One region of the Arthrobacter sp. Hor0625 genome, then DNA from elsewhere that is predicted to be linked to it. Evidence: riboswitches for the same ligand, from Rfam matches in the RefSeq annotation. Region 1 holds a riboswitch; each other region holds the start of a gene.
The links. Region 1 has a riboswitch for S-adenosylmethionine ahead of ACTWLI_RS11245 (aminotransferase class V-fold PLP-dependent enzyme). Riboswitches for the same ligand answer to the same signal wherever they lie in the genome.
Positions count from the first base shown of each region.

Region 2: it holds a riboswitch for S-adenosylmethionine, as region 1 does, so the genes downstream of both, ACTWLI_RS07150 (DUF1737 domain-containing protein) here and ACTWLI_RS11245 (aminotransferase class V-fold PLP-dependent enzyme) in region 1, are expected to answer to the same signal.
Region 3: it holds a riboswitch for S-adenosylmethionine, as region 1 does, so the genes downstream of both, metX (homoserine O-acetyltransferase MetX) here and ACTWLI_RS11245 (aminotransferase class V-fold PLP-dependent enzyme) in region 1, are expected to answer to the same signal.

Region 1 covers NZ_CP199586.1:2,439,399-2,445,322, reverse strand. Annotated here, with positions in the region: gene aroA (3-phosphoshikimate 1-carboxyvinyltransferase) at 1-211, shown strand, start outside; gene rsgA (ribosome small subunit-dependent GTPase A) at 195-1,310, shown strand; gene hisN (histidinol-phosphatase) at 1,402-2,214, shown strand; SAM riboswitch class IV at 2,306-2,419, shown strand; gene ACTWLI_RS11245 (aminotransferase class V-fold PLP-dependent enzyme) at 2,455-3,867, shown strand; gene ACTWLI_RS11240 (class I SAM-dependent methyltransferase) at 3,938-4,696, shown strand; gene ACTWLI_RS11235 (Nramp family divalent metal transporter) at 4,783-5,924, shown strand, end outside.
Region 2 covers NZ_CP199586.1:1,569,082-1,575,005, reverse strand. Annotated here, with positions in the region: gene cls (cardiolipin synthase) at 11-1,486, opposite strand; gene ACTWLI_RS07160 (aminodeoxychorismate lyase) at 1,580-2,527, shown strand; gene ACTWLI_RS07155 (hypothetical protein) at 2,543-3,307, opposite strand; SAM riboswitch class IV at 3,490-3,603, shown strand; gene ACTWLI_RS07150 (DUF1737 domain-containing protein) at 3,642-3,944, shown strand; gene ACTWLI_RS07145 (rhodanese-like domain-containing protein) at 3,941-4,351, shown strand; gene ACTWLI_RS07140 (O-succinylhomoserine sulfhydrylase) at 4,348-5,556, shown strand; gene ACTWLI_RS07135 (glutamate--cysteine ligase 2) at 5,640-5,924, opposite strand, start outside.
Region 3 covers NZ_CP199586.1:202,967-208,890, forward strand. Annotated here, with positions in the region: gene ACTWLI_RS00995 (LysR family transcriptional regulator) at 1-200, shown strand, start outside; gene ACTWLI_RS01000 (hypothetical protein) at 1,291-1,854, opposite strand; gene ACTWLI_RS01005 (MFS transporter) at 2,146-3,528, opposite strand; gene metX (homoserine O-acetyltransferase MetX) at 3,697-4,833, opposite strand; SAM riboswitch class IV at 4,844-4,959, opposite strand; gene ACTWLI_RS01015 (bifunctional o-acetylhomoserine/o-acetylserine sulfhydrylase) at 5,146-5,924, opposite strand, start outside.

The DNA.
Region 1 (5,924 bases):
GGCGAAGCTGCACGGCGGCGTCGTGCACAGCTACGCCGACCACCGGATGGCCACCGCCGGCGCCATCTGGGGCCTTGCGGTCCCCGGGGTGGAGGTCGAGGACATCGGCACCACGGCCAAGACCATGCCTGACTTTCCGCAGCTCTGGGAGGCCATGCTCGGCCCGGACACCACCGCAGACAAGGACGCCGCCGGTGGCACGCAGCACTGACTCCTGGGACGAATCCGACGTCCGGATCCGTCCCAACAAGAAAGGCTCCCGACCGCGCACCAAGGACCGGCCCAGCTACGACGACGCCGTCACCGGCCGGATCATCACCGTCGACCGCGGGCGCTACACCGCCGTCGTCGACGAGGGCACAGCCGACGAACGCAAGATCATCGCCGCCCGGGCCCGGGAGCTGCGCCGCAATCCGGTGGTGGCCGGGGACTTCGTCTCGCTGGTCGGGGACGTCAGCGGCGAACCCGACACCCTGGCCCGGCTGGTCAAGATTCAGGACCGCCGGACGCTGCTGCGCCGCAGCGCGGATGACACCGACCCGATCGAACGTGCCGTCGTCGCCAACGCCGACCAGCTGGTCGTCGTCGTTGCCGCGGCCAACCCGGAGCCGCGCACCGGGTTCATCGACCGCGCCCTCGTCGCCGCCTACGACGCCGGCATCGAGCCGCTGCTGCTGGTCACCAAGGCCGACGTGAAGGACCCCGCCGAGCTGCTCGCCAACTACCGGCACCTGGATTTCCCGGTGATCATCTCCAAAACGGCGGACACCGCCGCCTCCGGCATCGACGCGCGCTCCGACGACGGCCTGTCCGCCCGGCTGGACCGGGACGCCGTCTCCCAGCTCCGGGCGCACCTCGACGGTAAGGTCACCGTCATGCTCGGCCACTCCGGCGTCGGCAAATCCACCATGGTGAACGCGCTCACCGGCGCCGAACGGGCCACCGGCGGCGTCAACGCCGTCACCGGCCGCGGCCGGCACACTTCCTCCTCCGCGCTGGCGCTGAAAGTCAGCGACGCCCCGGCCGGCAGCTGGATCATCGACACCCCCGGCATCCGCTCCTTCGGCCTGGCCCACGTGGACCCGGACCGGATCCTGCACTCCTTCCCGGACCTCGAACCGGGCACCGAGGACTGCGAACGCGGCTGCAAGCACGACGCCACTGCGGTCAACTGCGGCGTGGACGCGTGGGTACAGGCCGGACACGCCGGCCCGTCCGGCCCGGCCCGCCTGGCCTCCCTGCGCCGCCTGCTCGGCACCGACCCGCGGATGGAAGCCCAGGAGACCAAGGAGCTTGGCAGCGTCTCCTGAGCCGGCGCCCGGGCCGCCGAACAGCCCGCTGTGCGGCCCGCGGGGACGTGGCTTCCCGGCCCGCCCGGCACTTAGGCGGTAGTTTGGAGGCATGAGCCAACCAGCTTCGAGCTACAACGATGACCTGCGCCTTGCCCACGTACTGGCCGATTCCGTCGACTCCCAGACGATGAGCCGCTTCAAGGCGCTCGACCTTCGGATCGAGACGAAGCCGGACCTCACCCCCGTCACCGACGCCGACAAGGCCGCCGAGGAAGCCATCCGCGGCCAGCTCTCCCGCTCCCGCCCGCGCGACGCCGTGCTCGGCGAGGAATTCGGCAGCTCCGGCCACGGCGCGCGGCGCTGGATCATCGACCCGATCGACGGGACCAAGAACTTCGTCCGCGGCGTCCCGGTCTGGGCCACCCTGATCGCCCTCGTCGACGAGGGCGAGCCGGTGGTCGGCGTCGTCAGCGCCCCGGCCCTGGGCAAGCGCTGGTGGGCGGCCAAGGGCGCCGGGGCGTACACCGGCCGCTCGCTGGCCGCCGCCACTCGGCTGAAGGTCTCCAACGTCTCGCGGCTCGCGGACGCCTCCCTCTCCTACTCCAGCCTGGGCGGCTGGAAGCAGCGCGGCAACCTCGACGAGTTCATCGGCCTCACCGAGGAAGTCTGGCGCACCCGCGCCTACGGGGATTTCTGGTCCTACTGCCTCGTGGCCGAGGGAGCCGTCGACATCGCCTGCGAACCCGAACTGAACCTCTACGACATGGCCGCGCTGGTCCCGATCGTCACCGAAGCCGGCGGCCGCTTCACCTCGCTCGAGGGCGAAGACGGGCCGTTCGGCGGCAACGCCCTGGCCACCAACTCGATCCTGCACTCCGAAGTCCTCAAGCGCCTGAACCCCAACCTCGACGACCTGCTCTAGCAGCCCGGCAGCGGCCCGGCGGCGTAACACTCTGCTTCACATTGCGGCCCTCCTTTCCGGTGCGCGGGGGCCATGTCCTAGGCTCGAACCAGGTCACGAGTGCCAGCGCTAAACCCCGGTTTGCTGGCCGGCAACCCTCCTTTCGCGGCGGGGTGCCCCGGGTGACGACCTGGCCGGTCCGGAGCGGACCCGGCAAGCGCGGATCCCCCTGTGTGCGGGGTCCTTTTCGAGCGAGGTCCCATGTCGACTGCCACCATTCCCACCCCCACCGCCGGGCGCTGCGATGCCCGCCCGGCCACGGCCCGCCGGCCGCTGTCCGCCGTTTCCGGCGCCGAGATCCAGGCACCGCTGATCCAGGGCGGCCAGGTCCGCTACGCGAACCTCGACTACGGCGCCTCCGCCCCGGCGCTGTCGGTGGTCTCGGCCTACCTGAACGAGATCCTGCCGTATTACGCCAGCGTCCACCGCGGCGCCGGCTATGCGTCCCAGCTCAGCACCTCGGTGTACGAAAACGCCCGGAACATCATCCGCCGCTTCGTCGGCGGCCGGGACGACGACGCAGTGATCTTCACGCGCAACACCACCGACTCGCTGAACCTGCTGGCCGGCTGCCTGCCCGCGGCGGACGGATCGCCGGCCGGGGAAGTCCTCTACCTGGACATCGAGCACCACGCCAACCTGCTGCCCTGGCAGAACGTCCCGCACCGCAGCGTCGTCGCCGCGCCCACGCTGGCCGGGACCGTGGCACGGCTCCGCGCCGAACTGGCCTGCGGCGGGATCAGCCTGCTCGCCGTCACCGGTGCCTCGAACGTCACCGGCGAAATCCTGCCCATCCGCGAGCTGGCGGCCCTGGCCCATGAATTCGGCGCGCGGATCGCCGTGGATGCCGCCCAGCTGGCGCCGCACCGGCGGATCGACCTCACCGCCGACGACGTAGACTACCTCGCCTTTTCCGGGCACAAGCTCTACGCCCCCTTCGGGGCCGGGGTGCTGGTGGGACGACCGGACTGGCTCGACGCCGGCGCCCCGCACCTGGCCGGCGGCGGCGCGGTGCGCGACGCGAGGCTGGACAGCGTCAGCTGGACCACCGGCCCGGCACGGCACGAGGGCGGCTCCCCCAACGTCCTGGGCGCAGCCGCGCTGGCCCGTGCCACGCAGGTACTCGAGGCCCTGGACGAGCAGGAATGGCACGCCCACGAGGACGCCATCCGGTCCTTCCTGGTCGAGGGGCTGCAGGAGCTCGACGGCGTGAGCGTGCACCACATCTTCGAGGAGACGGCGCGCGGAGAGGGGCCCGGCACGATCGGCGTCGTGAACTTCTCGGTAGCAGGGTACGACGCCGGCCTGGTGGCCGCGTACCTGTCCGCAGAGCACGGCGTCGGGCTGCGGGACGGCAGGTTCTGTGCCCATCCGCTGCTCAAACGGCTGGGCCTGCCCGCGGGTTCACTGCGCGCCAGCTTCGGCCTCGGTTCCCGGATCGAGGACGCCGAACGGCTGCTCGCCGGGCTGCGGGACCTGCGCCGGCAGGGCCTGGGCTGGGACTACGTCGTGGACGCCGGACGCTGGGTCCCCGCCAACGACACCCGCAGCTACCCGCACTGGGCGCCCAACACCCCGGGCACCGCCGGCGCCGCCCCCTGCACGGTGGAGTAGGCGCAGTCCGGCCTCCGGCCGTGCGGTAAATTCTTCAGGTACCCACCAGAGCTGCCGAAGGAGATCGCACGTGGCACGCGGCGGCCCCAAACTTCACCATTCACGCCGGCAGGAGCTGGGCCGGAGCTTCCAGGACGGCGGAGAGCACTACGACCGCGTCCGTCCGGGCTATCCGGCGGATTCGGCCGACTGGCTGGTCCCGGCCGGGGCCCGGGATGCCGCGGACCTGGGCGCCGGAACCGGCAAGTACACGGCGCTGCTGGTCGAACGCGGCCTGGCAACCGTGGCCGTCGACCCGTCGCTGGACATGCTGGCGCAACTGCGCCGTTCCCTGCCGGGCGTCACCGCCGTCGAGGGCACTGCCGAGCACACCGGCCTGCCGGCGGCGGCCTTCGACCTGGTCACGGTCGCGCAGGCGTGGCACTGGTGCGACCCGCTGGCCGCCAGCGCCGAGGCAGCCCGCATCCTGCGGCCGCACGGGGTCCTGGGCCTGGTCTGGAACCAGCTCGACACCTCCGTCCCGTGGGTGCACCGACTGTCCCGGATCATGCACGCCGGCGATGTCCACAAACCGGACTTCAGGCCAACGGTCGGCCCGGAGTTCACCGGCTTGGAGAGCCACCTCACCCGCTGGGAAGACCCGGTCAGCACCGGGGACCTCGTGGAACTGGCCAAGTCCCGCAGCTACTACCTGCGGGCCGGCGAGGCCACCCGCGCCAAGGTGCTGGGGAACCTCGACTGGTACCTGCACGAGCACCTTGGCCACAGTGACGGCGAACTCCTGACCCTGCCCTACCTGACGCAGAGCTGGCGGGCCACCAGGACCTGAGGATTGCACGCATCCCGCCGCACCCCTAGAATTTCGGTGTGCCTAACTTTTATATGTAGGCAGTCAAGAACTTCAGGGAGACCACAGTGCTGCATGTCGCCGGACCCGAACAGCAGCCCGCGCCGCTGCCGCCCGCCCGCGGGGTGCGCGGCCGCCGTCGTGCGCTGCTGGGGCTGCTCGGCCCTGCCTTCGTGGCCGCCATCGCCTATGTGGACCCCGGCAACGTGGCCGCAAACCTCACCGCCGGCGCGCAGTATGGCTACCTGCTGGTCTGGGTGCTCGTCGCGGCGAACGTCATGGCGGTCCTGGTCCAGTACCAGTCCGCGAAGCTCGGCATCGTCACGGGCAAGAGCCTGCCGGAGATCCTCGGCGAGCGGCTGCGGCCGCTGTGGCGCCGCGCCTTCTGGGTCCAGGCCGAAATCGTCGCCGCCGCGACCGACCTGGCCGAGGTGGTGGGCGGGGCGCTGGCCCTGTACCTCCTCTTCGGCCTGCCGCTCCCCCTCGGGGCGGTGATTGTGGGAGGCATTTCCATGGCCTTGCTTGCCGTGCAGAGCCGCAACCGGCAGCGCCCGTTCGAGTTCGTCATCATCTTCCTGCTGGCCATCATCACGGTGGGCTTCCTGGCCGGGCTGTTCATCAGTCCGCCGGACCCGCGCGGCGTCGCGGCCGGGCTGGTGCCCGGCTTCAAGGGCCCGGACACTGTGCTGCTGGCTGCCAGCATGCTCGGCGCGACGGTGATGCCGCACGCCATCTATGTCCACTCCGCGCTCTCCCGCGACCGGCACCGGCCGAACCCCCACGTGCACGTCCCCGCCCACGCCGTCTCCCGGCTGGTCAGGGCCACCCGCTGGGACGTGGTCGCGGCCCTGGCCGTCGCCGGGATCGTCAACATCGGGATGCTGCTGCTGGCCGCGTCCACCCTCGGCGGAGAGGAGGGCACGGACACCATCGAAGGCGCCCACGGCGCCATCACGGCCAACCTCGGCCCGGTGCTGGGCGCGGTGTTCGCCGTCGGACTGCTCGCCTCCGGCCTGGCCTCCACCTCGGTGGGCTGCTACGCCGGCGGCACCATCATGCAGGGCCTGCTGAAGATCCGCATCCCGCTGATGCTGCGGCGGGTCCTCACCCTGATCCCCGCCGTCGTCCTGCTGGGCGTCGGCTTCGACCCCACCTGGGGGCTGGTGCTCAGCCAGGTCGTGCTCAGCTTCGGCATCCCGTTCGTCCTGGT
Region 2 (5,924 bases), 870 kb from region 1:
GGACGCGGAACTACTGCAGGGTCGCGGTCAGCCGGGCGACGTTGTCGACGTACTTGACCAGCTGCGGCCGCTGCAGCCAGTCCTCCAGCTTCAGTTCGCGTGAAATTCCGCGGTACGTGTCCTCGACGGCGCGGATCCGCTGCACGATGTCCTCCCCCAGCAGCATCACCGAGACCTCAAGGTTCAGCGAGAACGACCGCATGTCCATGTTGCTCGACCCCAGCACGGCCACCTCGTTGTCGACGGTGAAGTGCTTGGCGTGCAGCACGAACGGCGCCTTGTAGAGGTGGATCCTGACCCCTGCCTCCAGCAGCGCCTGGTAGTAGGACTGCTGCGCGTGGTGGACCAGGAACTGGTCGCCCTTTTCGGAGACGAACAGTTCGACGTCGACGCCGCGCTGCGCCGCCGTCGTCACCGCGTAGAGCAGCGAGTCATCCGGCACGAAGTAGGGGCTGCAGATGGAGAGCTTGTGCTGGGCCGAGTAGATCAGGGTGTTGAACAGCCGCAGGTTGTTCTCGGTGATGAAGCCCGGCCCGCTGGGCACCACCTGCGCCGTGACATGGCCGGGCACGGCTTCCGGCCGGTGCCCGAGCTGGTGCTCCAGGGACTCGTCGGTCTCACTGAGCCAGTCGGTGGCGAACACGACGTTGAGGGTGGTCACGATCTGGCCGCGCATGCAGGCCATGAGCTCGACCCATTCGCGTCCGACCTTGCGGTGGCGCGGGTTGTTGTAGGACGGTTCGATCAGGTTCTGCGACCCGGTGAACGCCACGTCGCCGTCGATCACCATGATCTTGCGGTGGTTGCGCAGATCCGGCCGGCGCCACTGGCCGTGCACGGGACGCAGCGGCAGCATCGGGCGCCAGCGGATCTTACTGGCGTTGAGCCGCGCCTTCAGCTTGCTGTACCCCTTGATCCGCAGGGTGCCGAGGTGGTCGAACAGGAGCCGGACTTCGACGCCGCGTTCGGCGGCTTCCTCCAGCGCCGTCAGGAGCTCGTCCGTGACGTGGTCCGAGCTCATGATGTAGAACTCGGCGTTGACGAAGGACTTGGCCTCCCGGACGGCGGCGGCCATCGCCTTGATGGAGTCCGGGTAGCCCGGCAGCAGTTCAACGCTGTTGCCGTCCACCATCGGCAGCGACCCCAGGGTCTTGTTCAGCTCCGCCGCGGACGCCACCCATTCGGGGCCGGCGTAGCGGCTCTCGACGGCGGCCAGCTCGGAGGTCCCGGCCCGGATCCGGGTGTTGACGGCCTCCTGCTGGGCGCGGCGGCGGCGGGAGAGCCGGAAATTGCCGAACAGCAGGAACAGCACGAGCCCCAGCGCCGGGACGAAGAAGATGCCCAGCAGCCAGGCCATGGCGGTGGTGGGCCGCCGGTTGCCGGGAATGATGCCGAGCGCGACCACACGGATCACCAGGTCGATGAGGGTCAGGATGAGGACCACCCAGGACGGAAGTGTTCCCACTAGCGGAAATGGCCACAGCACAGGCGAACCCCTCAAGCTCCAGACCCGCGGAACAGTTCCGGAACGGGCAATCCCGCAAATCCTATCCCGGCGGCACGGCACTAAGCTGAAGGCATGACTACCCCCGCCTCTGTTCCGGCCCGCGCGACGGTGCTGGTGTTCCTCGATCCCGCCTTTGCGAACGGCCGCATCGCCGACGCGTCACGGCCGCAACTGATGGCCACGGACCAGGGCGCGACCCGCGGCGATGGGGTGTTCGAGTCGCTGCTGGCCGTGGGCGGCCGGCCCCGCAAGCTGCCGGCCCACCTGGCCCGCCTCGCCGGCTCCGCCCGCACCCTGGAGCTGGACATCCCGGACGGGGACACCTGGCGCCGGGCCATCGAGACAGCCATCACCGAGTTCCGCGGCGCGGATGCGGCCGGGGACGACGAGGTGGTGGTCAAGCTGCTGGCCACCCGCGGCGTGGAGGGCGCGTCGGCGCCGACCTGCTGGGTGCAGGCCTCGGTGCCGCCGGAGGCCGGCCGCCGGCAGCGCGAGACCGGGATCGACGTGCTGCTGCTGGACCGCGGCTATGACAGCGAAGTCGGCGAGCGCGCACCCTGGCTGCTGCTGGGCGCCAAGACGCTCTCCTACGCGGTCAACATGGCCGCGCTGCGCTATGCCCACCACCAGGGCGCGGACGACGTGATCTTCACCTCCGCCGACGGGCGGGTCCTGGAGGGACCGACGTCGACCGTGCTGCTGGCGCACCTGGAGACCGTCGACGACGGCGCTGGCGGCACCCGCACCGTGCGCCGCCTGATCACCCCGCAGCTGGACAGCGGCATCCTCCCCGGCACTTCGCAGGGCGCCCTGTTCACCGCGGCCAAGGCCGCCGGTTGGGAGCTGGGCTACGGTCCGCTGGTCCCGGACGACCTCTACGACGCCGACGCCGTCTGGCTGATCTCGAGCATCCGGCTCCTCGCCCCGGTCAACCACATCGACGGCAAAGAGATCGGCACCCCGGAGCTGAGGCGCCAGCTCACGGCCGAGCTCAACGACCTGTTCGCCACGATCGAGTAGGACCGCGGCTTAGCCCTAGGTACCGGCCCGGGCGAGGGCGTCGTCGACCATCCGCGCCATATCCGGGGCCGAGCCCTTGGTGACATCCGGGCCGGTAGCGACCGCGGTGGCGGAGAGCCCTCCGCTGGCTCCCATCACCACCACCGTGACCAGCTTTTCCCCGTCCGGCATGGTCTGGGTGGACAGCGAAGCGAAGGAAGCGTCTGCGTTGGTCGGCACCGCCAGGATTTCGGTGGTGCTCTCAAACTTGTGGCCCTGCATCTCCACGGTGAAGTTCTCGCACTTTTTGGTGTTGGCGACCGAGCTTTCAACGTTCTTTGCCAGCACCTCCGGGTCCTTGAACGCCACCAGGGTCACCGCCGTGACAGCCCGGACAGTGGTCGACTCGGAGGTGCCGCCGGCGAAGACACTGCCCGGCGGGATCTGGGCGTTGCTGTCCGCAACGGCAGCGCACGCTTTCGGCGTGATGACGACGCCGGACATCACCTCCTTCGAGGCGGCGATGCCCTCCTCCAGTTGCGCGGCCGGGATGGCCGTCAGGCGCTTGCCCTGGGCATCCTTGAGACCGGCGACAATGGCCGCCAACTCGGTCTGCGTGAACACCTTGGCGGCCGCGGTGGGCGTGGGCGTCGGGCTCGGCGACTGGCTTGCGGACGGGGCGCCCGGGGAGCCCGCGGGCGTCGACCCGGCCGTCGTCGGGGCAGCGGAACCGCCGCAACCGGCGAGCCCCAGGGCGGTTGAAATCAGCAGCGCGGCCGGTGCGAGGCGTCGCAGGTACATGTGGGTCCCCAATTCTTGGTGTGAGCGTGCGGTGGACGGCGAGCGCTTTTCCCCCGCCGGCGCGTCAGTGGTGAGACTACGACAAGGCACGGCTCCGGGATAGGTGCCACTCCGGCGGCCGCGTGACTGAACATGACGGCGTCGGCGGCCCGGCCGGTGCCGGGAGTGCTACGTTTTTGGGGAGTAATGAGATCCGGCGCCAAGCCCTGACTGGCCGGTCGGCAACCCTCCTTTCGCGGCGGGGTGCCTCAGGTGAATACTCGGCAAATCGACCACTCGAGCTGCAAGCGTGAAAGTAAGGAGATCCGTCGTGTCCGACGCGTCCGTCCCCGCTGTGCCTGCCACAGCCCCCGCTCCCTCCCCTGCCGGCGCCGGTCCGCGCACGGAAGAAAAGCTGGCCTACCGGCTGTTTACCGGCCCGGATGACCGCGGTTTCTGCGAGCGCGTCTCGGCGGCCCTGGCCGAGGGCTACGTCCTGCACGGCAGCCCGTCGGCAACGTTCAACGGCCAGACCGTGATCGTTGCGCAGGCCGTGGTGCTGCCGGCGGCCATAGCCAGCGCCGACGCCGCCGTCGCCAGTGCGGTGGATGAGCTCGACGGCGGGTCCGAGGAGTTCGACGGCGAGGGCCACGCGTGAGCTGCGCCGGGGACCTGAGCCCGCAGCAGGCCTGGGCCAGGCTAGGGGCCGGGGCCGTCCTGGTGGACGTCCGGACCGAGGCCGAATGGCGGCAGATCGGTGTCCCGGTCACCGCCGGGGCCGGACCGGACCCGCTCTTCATCGAGTGGAACCTGGCCGGCGGCCTCCCCAACCCGCGGTTCCTTGACCAGCTCGAGGCAGCTGTCCCCGGGGGCGGCACCGAGCTCCTCTTCCTGTGCCGCTCCGGTGCCCGCTCGGCAGCCGCGGCGGCGGCCGCGGCCGCGGCTGGGTTCACGGCCTACAACGTCCTGGAAGGCTTCGAGGGCGAGCCCGGCCCGTCCGGAGCCAGGAATGTCAACGGCTGGAAGAACCGCGGCCTCCCCACCGACCAGGACAGCACCACGTGAGCTTCAACCCTGACGCCCAGGACTGGAGCCCGGACACCCAGGCCGTTCGCGGCGGCCTGGACCGCACCGCGTTTCACGAAACCACCGAGCCGATCTTCCTGAACTCGGGCTTCATCTACGAGTCCGCCGCCGCGGCCGAGCGCGCCTTCACCGGCGAGGACGAGCGCTTCGTCTACTCCCGCTACGGCAACCCCTCGGTGGCCACGTTCCAGGAACGGCTCCGCCTGCTCGAGGGCACCGAGGCCTGCTTCGCGACGGCGTCGGGCATGTCCGCGGTGTTCACCGCGCTCGGCGCGCTGCTGGGCGCCGGCGACCGCGTGGTCGCGGCCCGGTCGCTGTTCGGGTCCTGCTTCGTGATCCTCAATGAGATCCTGCCGCGCTGGGGCGTGGAAACGGTCTTCGTGGACGGGCCGGACCTTGAGCAGTGGCGGTCCGCGCTGTCCGAGCCTGCCACGGCGGTGTTCTTCGAGTCGCCGTCGAACCCGATGCAGGAAATTGTGGACATCGCCGCGGTGAGCGCGCTGGCCCACGCCGCCGGCGCCACGGTCGTCGTCGACAACGTCTTCGCCACCCCGCTGCTGCAGCGCTGCGGGGAGCTCGGCGCGGACGTGGTCGTCTACTCCGGCACGAAGCATATTGACGGCCAGGGCCGGGTGCTCGGCGGCGCGATCCTGGGCACCCGCGAGTTCATTGAGGGACCGGTCAAGCAGCTCATGCGCCACACCGGCCCCGCGCTGTCCGCCTTCAACGCGTGGGTGCTGAGCAAAGGCCTGGAAACGATGGCCCTGCGGGTGAACCACTCCTGCGCCACGGCGCTGCGGCTGGCCGAGTGGCTCCAGAACCAGCCGGCCGTCAACTGGGTCCGGTACCCGCTCCTGCCCTCCCACCCGCAGCACGAGCTGGCCGCCCGGCAGATGAAGGCCGGCGGCACGGTGCTGACCCTGGAACTGGCCCCCTCGGCCGGGCGCACCGCCAAGGAGGCTGCCTTCGCGCTGCTGGATGCACTGCAGATCATCGATATCTCCAACAACCTCGGCGATTCGAAGTCCCTGATCACCCACCCCGCCACCACGACGCACCGCGCCATGGGGCCGGACGGGCGCGCCGCGATCGGGCTGAGCGACGGCGTCGTGCGGCTCTCGGTGGGGCTGGAGGACGTGGATGACCTGATCCGCGACCTGGGGCAGGCGCTCCGGCAGGTCTAGCTTTCCGTCAGGCCGCGAAGTGACAGTTAACAGCAGTGTGAGCGGAAAACACCGCCGCGAACTGTCATTTCGGCGATGCAGGTCTAGCCGCGCCGGACCGGCACCAGTACCGGTTCCAGTCCGGCGGCCGGCGCAGGCTCCGCCCCGCGCGAGGTCACCCGCACCGCGTGGGCGACGACGGCGGCCGCCGCGGCGTCGTCGAATGGTGTGTCGAGGCCCGGGGCGTTGAGCGCCTGCCGCTGCAGCTGCGCGCCGGTGCCGTCGGCGAGGATCCGTTCGACGCCATGCCGCACCAGCTCGAGCTCTCCCTGCTCCGCCAGGACCGGGGCCACGAAATCGACCAGGGCGTGCACCACCTCCCCGGCCGG
Region 3 (5,924 bases), 1.2 Mb from region 1:
CAGCCGGGATCGGGCTGCTGCCAAACTTCCTGGTGGTCGGCAAGCCGGGCTTCGTGCCCGTCCTTCCCGATGACTTCCAGCGGCAACTGCCCATTTGGGCGGTGGCCCGGGCCGAATCGCTGCGATCGGCGCCGGTGCAGGCGGTGCTGGCCGCCGTCCGGGCCGAGATCGCCGAACGCCAGGACGTACTGGCGGGCTGAGCGGGGCGGAGGGCGCGGAAGGGCGAGCGGCAGCACCGCGTCGGCTGATACGCACGGCGCCTGAAGCGTCCCGTTCAGGACCTCTCGCCGGACACCTGTTATCGTCCCTGTCATGCCGACAATTGCGAGGTTGAATTCTGCGCCTTCGAAGTCCGCTCCTGTGGCCTTATTGCTCCCAGGGGCGGGATACACGGTTCAAGGACCTCTGCTCTATTGGCCCATATTCGCTCTGACGCGGGCGGGTTGGGACATCTGGTCGATCAATTGGCACGCCGACGTCCAAGGCCCACCGCCAAGGGATACCCAGCAATTTGTTGAAGAGGCGGTCTCCCAAGCGCTATATGAGATGCCTTATGCCCCAAGTGCAGTAGTCGGCAAGTCCCTTGGGACCTTCGCGCTGCCGTACTTCTTGGAGTGGGAAGTACAGGCCGCGTGGATAACGCCCATCCTCTCAGACGCCCGCATCGCCGAGGCAGCGCGCACAGCGTCAGACAGGCACCTTTTCGTCGGAGGCACAGCGGACTCAACCTGGTGCCCGGAGGAAGTTTCGAACTCTCACGCTAGGACGATCACCGTCCCGGGCGGTAACCACAGTCTCGAAGTGCCGGATCCGGAGTGGCACCACGTAGCAACGGTTCAATTGGAAGTCCTGGGAAAACTGATAGATCACCTAAACCGTCCCGCTGAGGGATCCCACACCCGGCGCCTGACGAGCAACCCTTCATTCTGATCCTGCGATAAGGCTCTGGGCCAGTTGCTCTCATTCCTCGGCTCCGCCATTCAGCAGCCAGTCGCTGAATGCCGTGTGCCCCACTCCCAAGGGCGCCTATTCCAGAGTGGACCCCAGTAACAAACTCCGCCGGCTTGGGCGGGCAAATCATCGTGATCGTTGGCGAACACTCCACCTAGGACGTCATACCCGAAGACGAGCTGGCCCTAGGGCGCTGCGCGTTGGTTAGGGTCACAATGAGCGTTCACTGTCGCGAGGTCTTCGATTCCATCAGCGCCGGCGCCACGCATGCGCACAAACCCCTGATCGAGGATGAGAGTCCCGCAGTTCGATGCGATGGGCCGTGGTTTGATTTCCCACTCAGCTGCACTGGATGGCGTGGACCGCGGGCCATACCGGGTCAATGCCTCCGATGAGATTGAGGGCGCCATCGTTCCCATCCCACTTCAGGGTGTACGAGCCGCGGGCAACCGGTTCATACCCGTCGTCCGTGGTCCACGAGCTCGCGCGGAATCCTATCCCGCCGAACCTGACCGCGTACACGTCACCCCTGCCGGCGAAGAGGAAAGAAAACTCGCGAACGACGGCTCGGCAACCGTTGGCCGCAGGAGGATCTAGAACGCGGTAGCTGGCGCCCAGGTCGCCGAACGCACCGCCCAGGCAGATGAGGCACACCGCAGAGGCCACGATGCTGCACAACAGTCGGACATGCGCTGCAAACGGTGGCACGTCAATGCAGCGAGCTGCCCGATTGGAGACAAGACGAAGCGTCACGGAGGCGACCAGCAGCATGCCGCTGACGGCCCAGAAGGTCAATACAGTCCCGCCGATGACCAAAAGCAGCGCGCCAAGTTGTGCCACGGCGGTCACGGCCGCTAGCGCCAGGCACGCAGCCTCCAGGCGGCGTAGTACCAGAATGTTCAAAGAGCTCTTTACTTCTCGCCCGGTCCCCATGGGCTGAGAGTCTAGCGGTGTGGATCCTCTGCCGCTGACCAGAGATTAGCCTCACTTCACTATGAAATGACTGTGCCGTCGTAGGTGGTTACCTCGCCCGTTTCACCGCTCGAAGGAATCCCGATTGGTTGCGCGTGGGACTTGCTTGCCGGCTAGTCCCACGACGGCCCGCCGGTTTCCCCGGCCCCTAAAACAGCAGCCCCCGTCCCCGCAGTGCGGGGACGGGGGCTGCTGTTGTGTGACTCGTGCAGCTGCCTCCAGTTACTTCTTGCCGGCTGCGATCAGGTCTGCGGTGCCCTGCGCGTCGGCGGCATCGACGTCGTGGAGCGAGATACCGCGGGTCTCCTTCAGGAAGAAGACCGCGACGGCGGTGACCGCGCAGGCGATCAGCAGGTAGATGGCTACCGGCACGGAGGACTTGTACTGGCTCAGCAGCGCCGTGGCGATGATCGGGGCGAGCGAACCGGCCACGATCGAGGTCACCTGGTAGCCGAGCGAGACGCCCGAGTAGCGCATCCGGGTCGGGAACATCTCGGCCATGATGGCCGGCTGGCCGGCGTACATCAGAGCGTGGAAGAGCAGGCCGATGGTGATGGCCGCGAGGATGACCATGTCGTTCTTCGAATCCATCATCGGGAAGGCGAAGAAGCCCCAGGTGGCGCCGAGCACGGCACCGGCCATGTAGATCGGCTTGCGGCCGAAGTTGTCGGAGAGCCTGCCGACCATCGGCACGACGGCGAAGTGGATGGCGTGCGCCACGAGCAGCAGCAGGAGGATGCGCGAGGTGTCGGCCTGGACGATCACCTTCAGGTAGGTGATGGAGAAGGTGACCACGAGGTAGTAAAGGATGTTCTCTGCGAAGCGCAGGCCCATGGCGGTGAAGACGCCGCGCGGGTAGCGGCGGAAGACCTCGGCGACGCCATAGCCCTTGTTCTCCGTGACAACTTCTTTCTGTGCCTCGAGGAAGATCGGGGCGTCCTGGACCTTGGTGCGGATGTAGTAGCCGATCACCACGATCACGGCGGAGAGCCAGAAGGCGACCCGCCAGCCCCAGCCGAGGAAGTCAGCGCTGGAGAGGATGGAGGAGAGCAGGAACAGCACGCCGGTGGCCAGCAGGTTGCCCAGCGGAACGGCGGACTGCGGCCAGCTGGCCCAGAAGCCGCGGGACTTGCTGGGGCTGTGCTCGGCAACGAGCAGGACGGCGCCGCCCCATTCACCGCCGACGGCGAAGCCCTGCGCGAAGCGCAGGAAGACCAGCAGGGCCGGAGCCCAGTAGCCGATCTGCTGGAAGCTTGGCAGGCAGCCCATCAGGAAGGTGGACACGCCGACCAGGATGATGCTGAGCTGCAGCAGCTGCTTGCGGCCGAACTTGTCGCCGAAGTGGCCGAAGACGATGCCGCCGATGGGGCGGGCGACGAAACCGACGGCGTAGGTCAAGAATGCGGCGATGATGCCGTCCAGCTCCGTGCCGGAGTTGGGGAAGAACATCTTGCCGAAGACCAGGGTGGCGGCGGAGGCGTAGAGGAAGAACTCGTACCATTCGACCACCGTGCCGGCCATGGAGGCCGTGACTACCTTCTTAAGCCCGGACGACTTGACGTCCGGTTCCTCTGCGCGCCGTGAGGCGGCGTTTTCCGTGCTCATGCGAACTCCTTCGGTGTCTCCGTCGACACCCTGTGGACCTGTGGGTAGACGCTTGTGTGAGTTGGAACACACGGCGTCATTCTCCACGAGTATGGTCGCCGAGCGCGGGAGGCTCAACCACTATTCACGCAGAGTGCATCTGCAAAAATGCACAGCAGCCCCGCCTGCTCAGGCGAAGAAGGCACCCCGGAGCCGATCGCCGAGCTGGCCGATTTCGGTCAGGAACCCGTCGTGGCCGATCGGCGCCTCGATCACGTGGACCGGGACGTCGCCGGGCAGTGCGGCAGCCAGCTCGCGGGACTGCTCCGGGAAGTAGAGCCGGTCGGAGTCGACGGCGGCGACGAAGAAGTCGGCGGTGGCCCGTGCCAGGGCCTCCCCCAGGCTGCCGCGGCCTCGGCTGACGTCGTGGCTCATCAACGCCTCGGTGATGGCAATGTAGCTGTTGGCGTCGAAGCGGCTGACCAGCTTGTTGCCCTGGTGGTCGAGGTAGCTTTCCACCTGGTAGCGGCCCCGGCCCGCCAGCGGCCCGGGCGTCAGCGGGGCCTCCGCCTCCTGGGCGGTGCGTCCGAAGCGCCCGTCCAGTTCGGCGGCGGAGCGGTAGGTGATGTGGGCGATCCGGCGGGCCAGGGCAAGACCTGCGTCCGGCCGGGGGCCGCCGTAGTAGTCGCCGCCGCGGAAATCGGGGTCCTGGCGGATGGCCAGCGTCTGGGCCTGGGCAAAGGCGATCTGTTCGGCTGTGCTGCGGGCGCCCACCGAGATCACGGCGCACCGGCGGACCCGGTCCGGGTAGCTGACGGCCCACTCCAGGGCGCGGGCGCCGCCGAGGGATCCGCCGAGCACGGCGTGCCAACTGCCGATGCCGAGGGCGTCGGCGAGCCGGGCCTCCGCGGCGGTGCTGTCCCGGAGCGTCACCAGCGGGAACCGCGAACCCCAGGGCCGCCCGTCCGGGGCCGGGGTCGAGGGCCCGGTGGAGCCGTAACAGCCGCCGAGGATGTTGATGGAGACCACGAAGTATTTCCCGGTGTCCACCGGCGAGCCGGGGCCGGCCAGTTCCTCCCACCAGCCCGGTTCCCCGCCGGCGTCGCCGCGGGTGACGTGGGTGTCGCCGGTCAGGGCATGTTCGATCAGGACGGCGTTGGAGCCGTCCGCGTTGAGGGTCCCCCACGTCTCGTAGGCCAGGACCACCTCCGGCAGGACGGCACCGGATTCGAGCTCCAGCGGACCGACCGGCAGGTACTGCACGGTTCCGTCGCCTGCGGGGGCGGTGTTTTTGGGTGCACCCGAGCGGGTGGCGGCAATCGTCATGTGGGACCTCACTTCGCGCTTGCCCGCCGTCAGCTGACCGGCAGGCCAGGTCTTCACCCGGGGCACCCCGCCGCAGAAGGAGGGTTGCCGGCCAGCAAGCCGGGGCTGTCGCTGGCACTCATGACCTGGGTCGATTCTACGAAACGCGGCGGCGCAAGCGCGAAGATTGTGACGGCCGTGTGACAGCCGAATTCTTCGGCACCGCAGTTTCCCCACCTTTGAACGCCGCGTCCGGCGGGTCGCCCAAAAAAGTCGGCGCGCCCCGCCGTCGTACCCGCAAAGGTGGGGAAATTCCGTGACGGCTGTATGACCTCAGCCGGCCTTGGCTGCCCGGAAGCCGGCGTCGAGGTCCGCGAGGATGTCATCGATGTGCTCGATCCCGACCGAAAGCCTGACCAGTCCGGGGTGGACTCCGGCCACGGCCTGCTGCTCCGGCGAGAGCTGGCTGTGCGTGGTCGACGCCGGGTGGATCACGAGGGAGCGGACGTCGCCGATGTTCGCCACGTGCGAGTGCAGTTCGAGGGCGTCGACGAACCGTTTGCCCGCCTCCGCTCCCCCGGCGAGGTTGAAGGAGACGACGGCGCCGGTCCCCTTGGGCCCGTACTTGCGGCCGCGCTCGTACCAGGGGCTGGACGGCAGCCCGGCGTAGGCGACCGATTCGACGTCGTCCCTGGCCTCCAGCCACTCCGCGACCCGGACGGCGTTGGCCACGTGCCGCTCCATCCGCAGGCTGAGCGTCTCGATGCCCTGGGCGATGAGGAAGGCATTGAAAGGCGCCACGGCGGAGCCGAGGTCCCGCAGCAGCTGGACCCGGGCCTTGAGGATGAAGGACAGGTTGGCGCCGAGGGCACCGTCCGCGCCGAGGTCGCGGGCGTAGACCAGACCGTTGTAGGTGGGGTCCGGGGTGTTGAAGCCGGGGAAACGCTCCGGGTTGGCGCCGAAGTCGAAGTTCCCGGAGTCCACGATCACGCCGGCGATCGCGGCGCCGTGGCCGCCGAGGTACTTGGTGGCCGAGTGGACCACGATGTCGGCGCCCCACTCGAGCGGCCGGATCAGGTAGGGGGTGGAGAGGGTGTTGTCCACGATCAGCG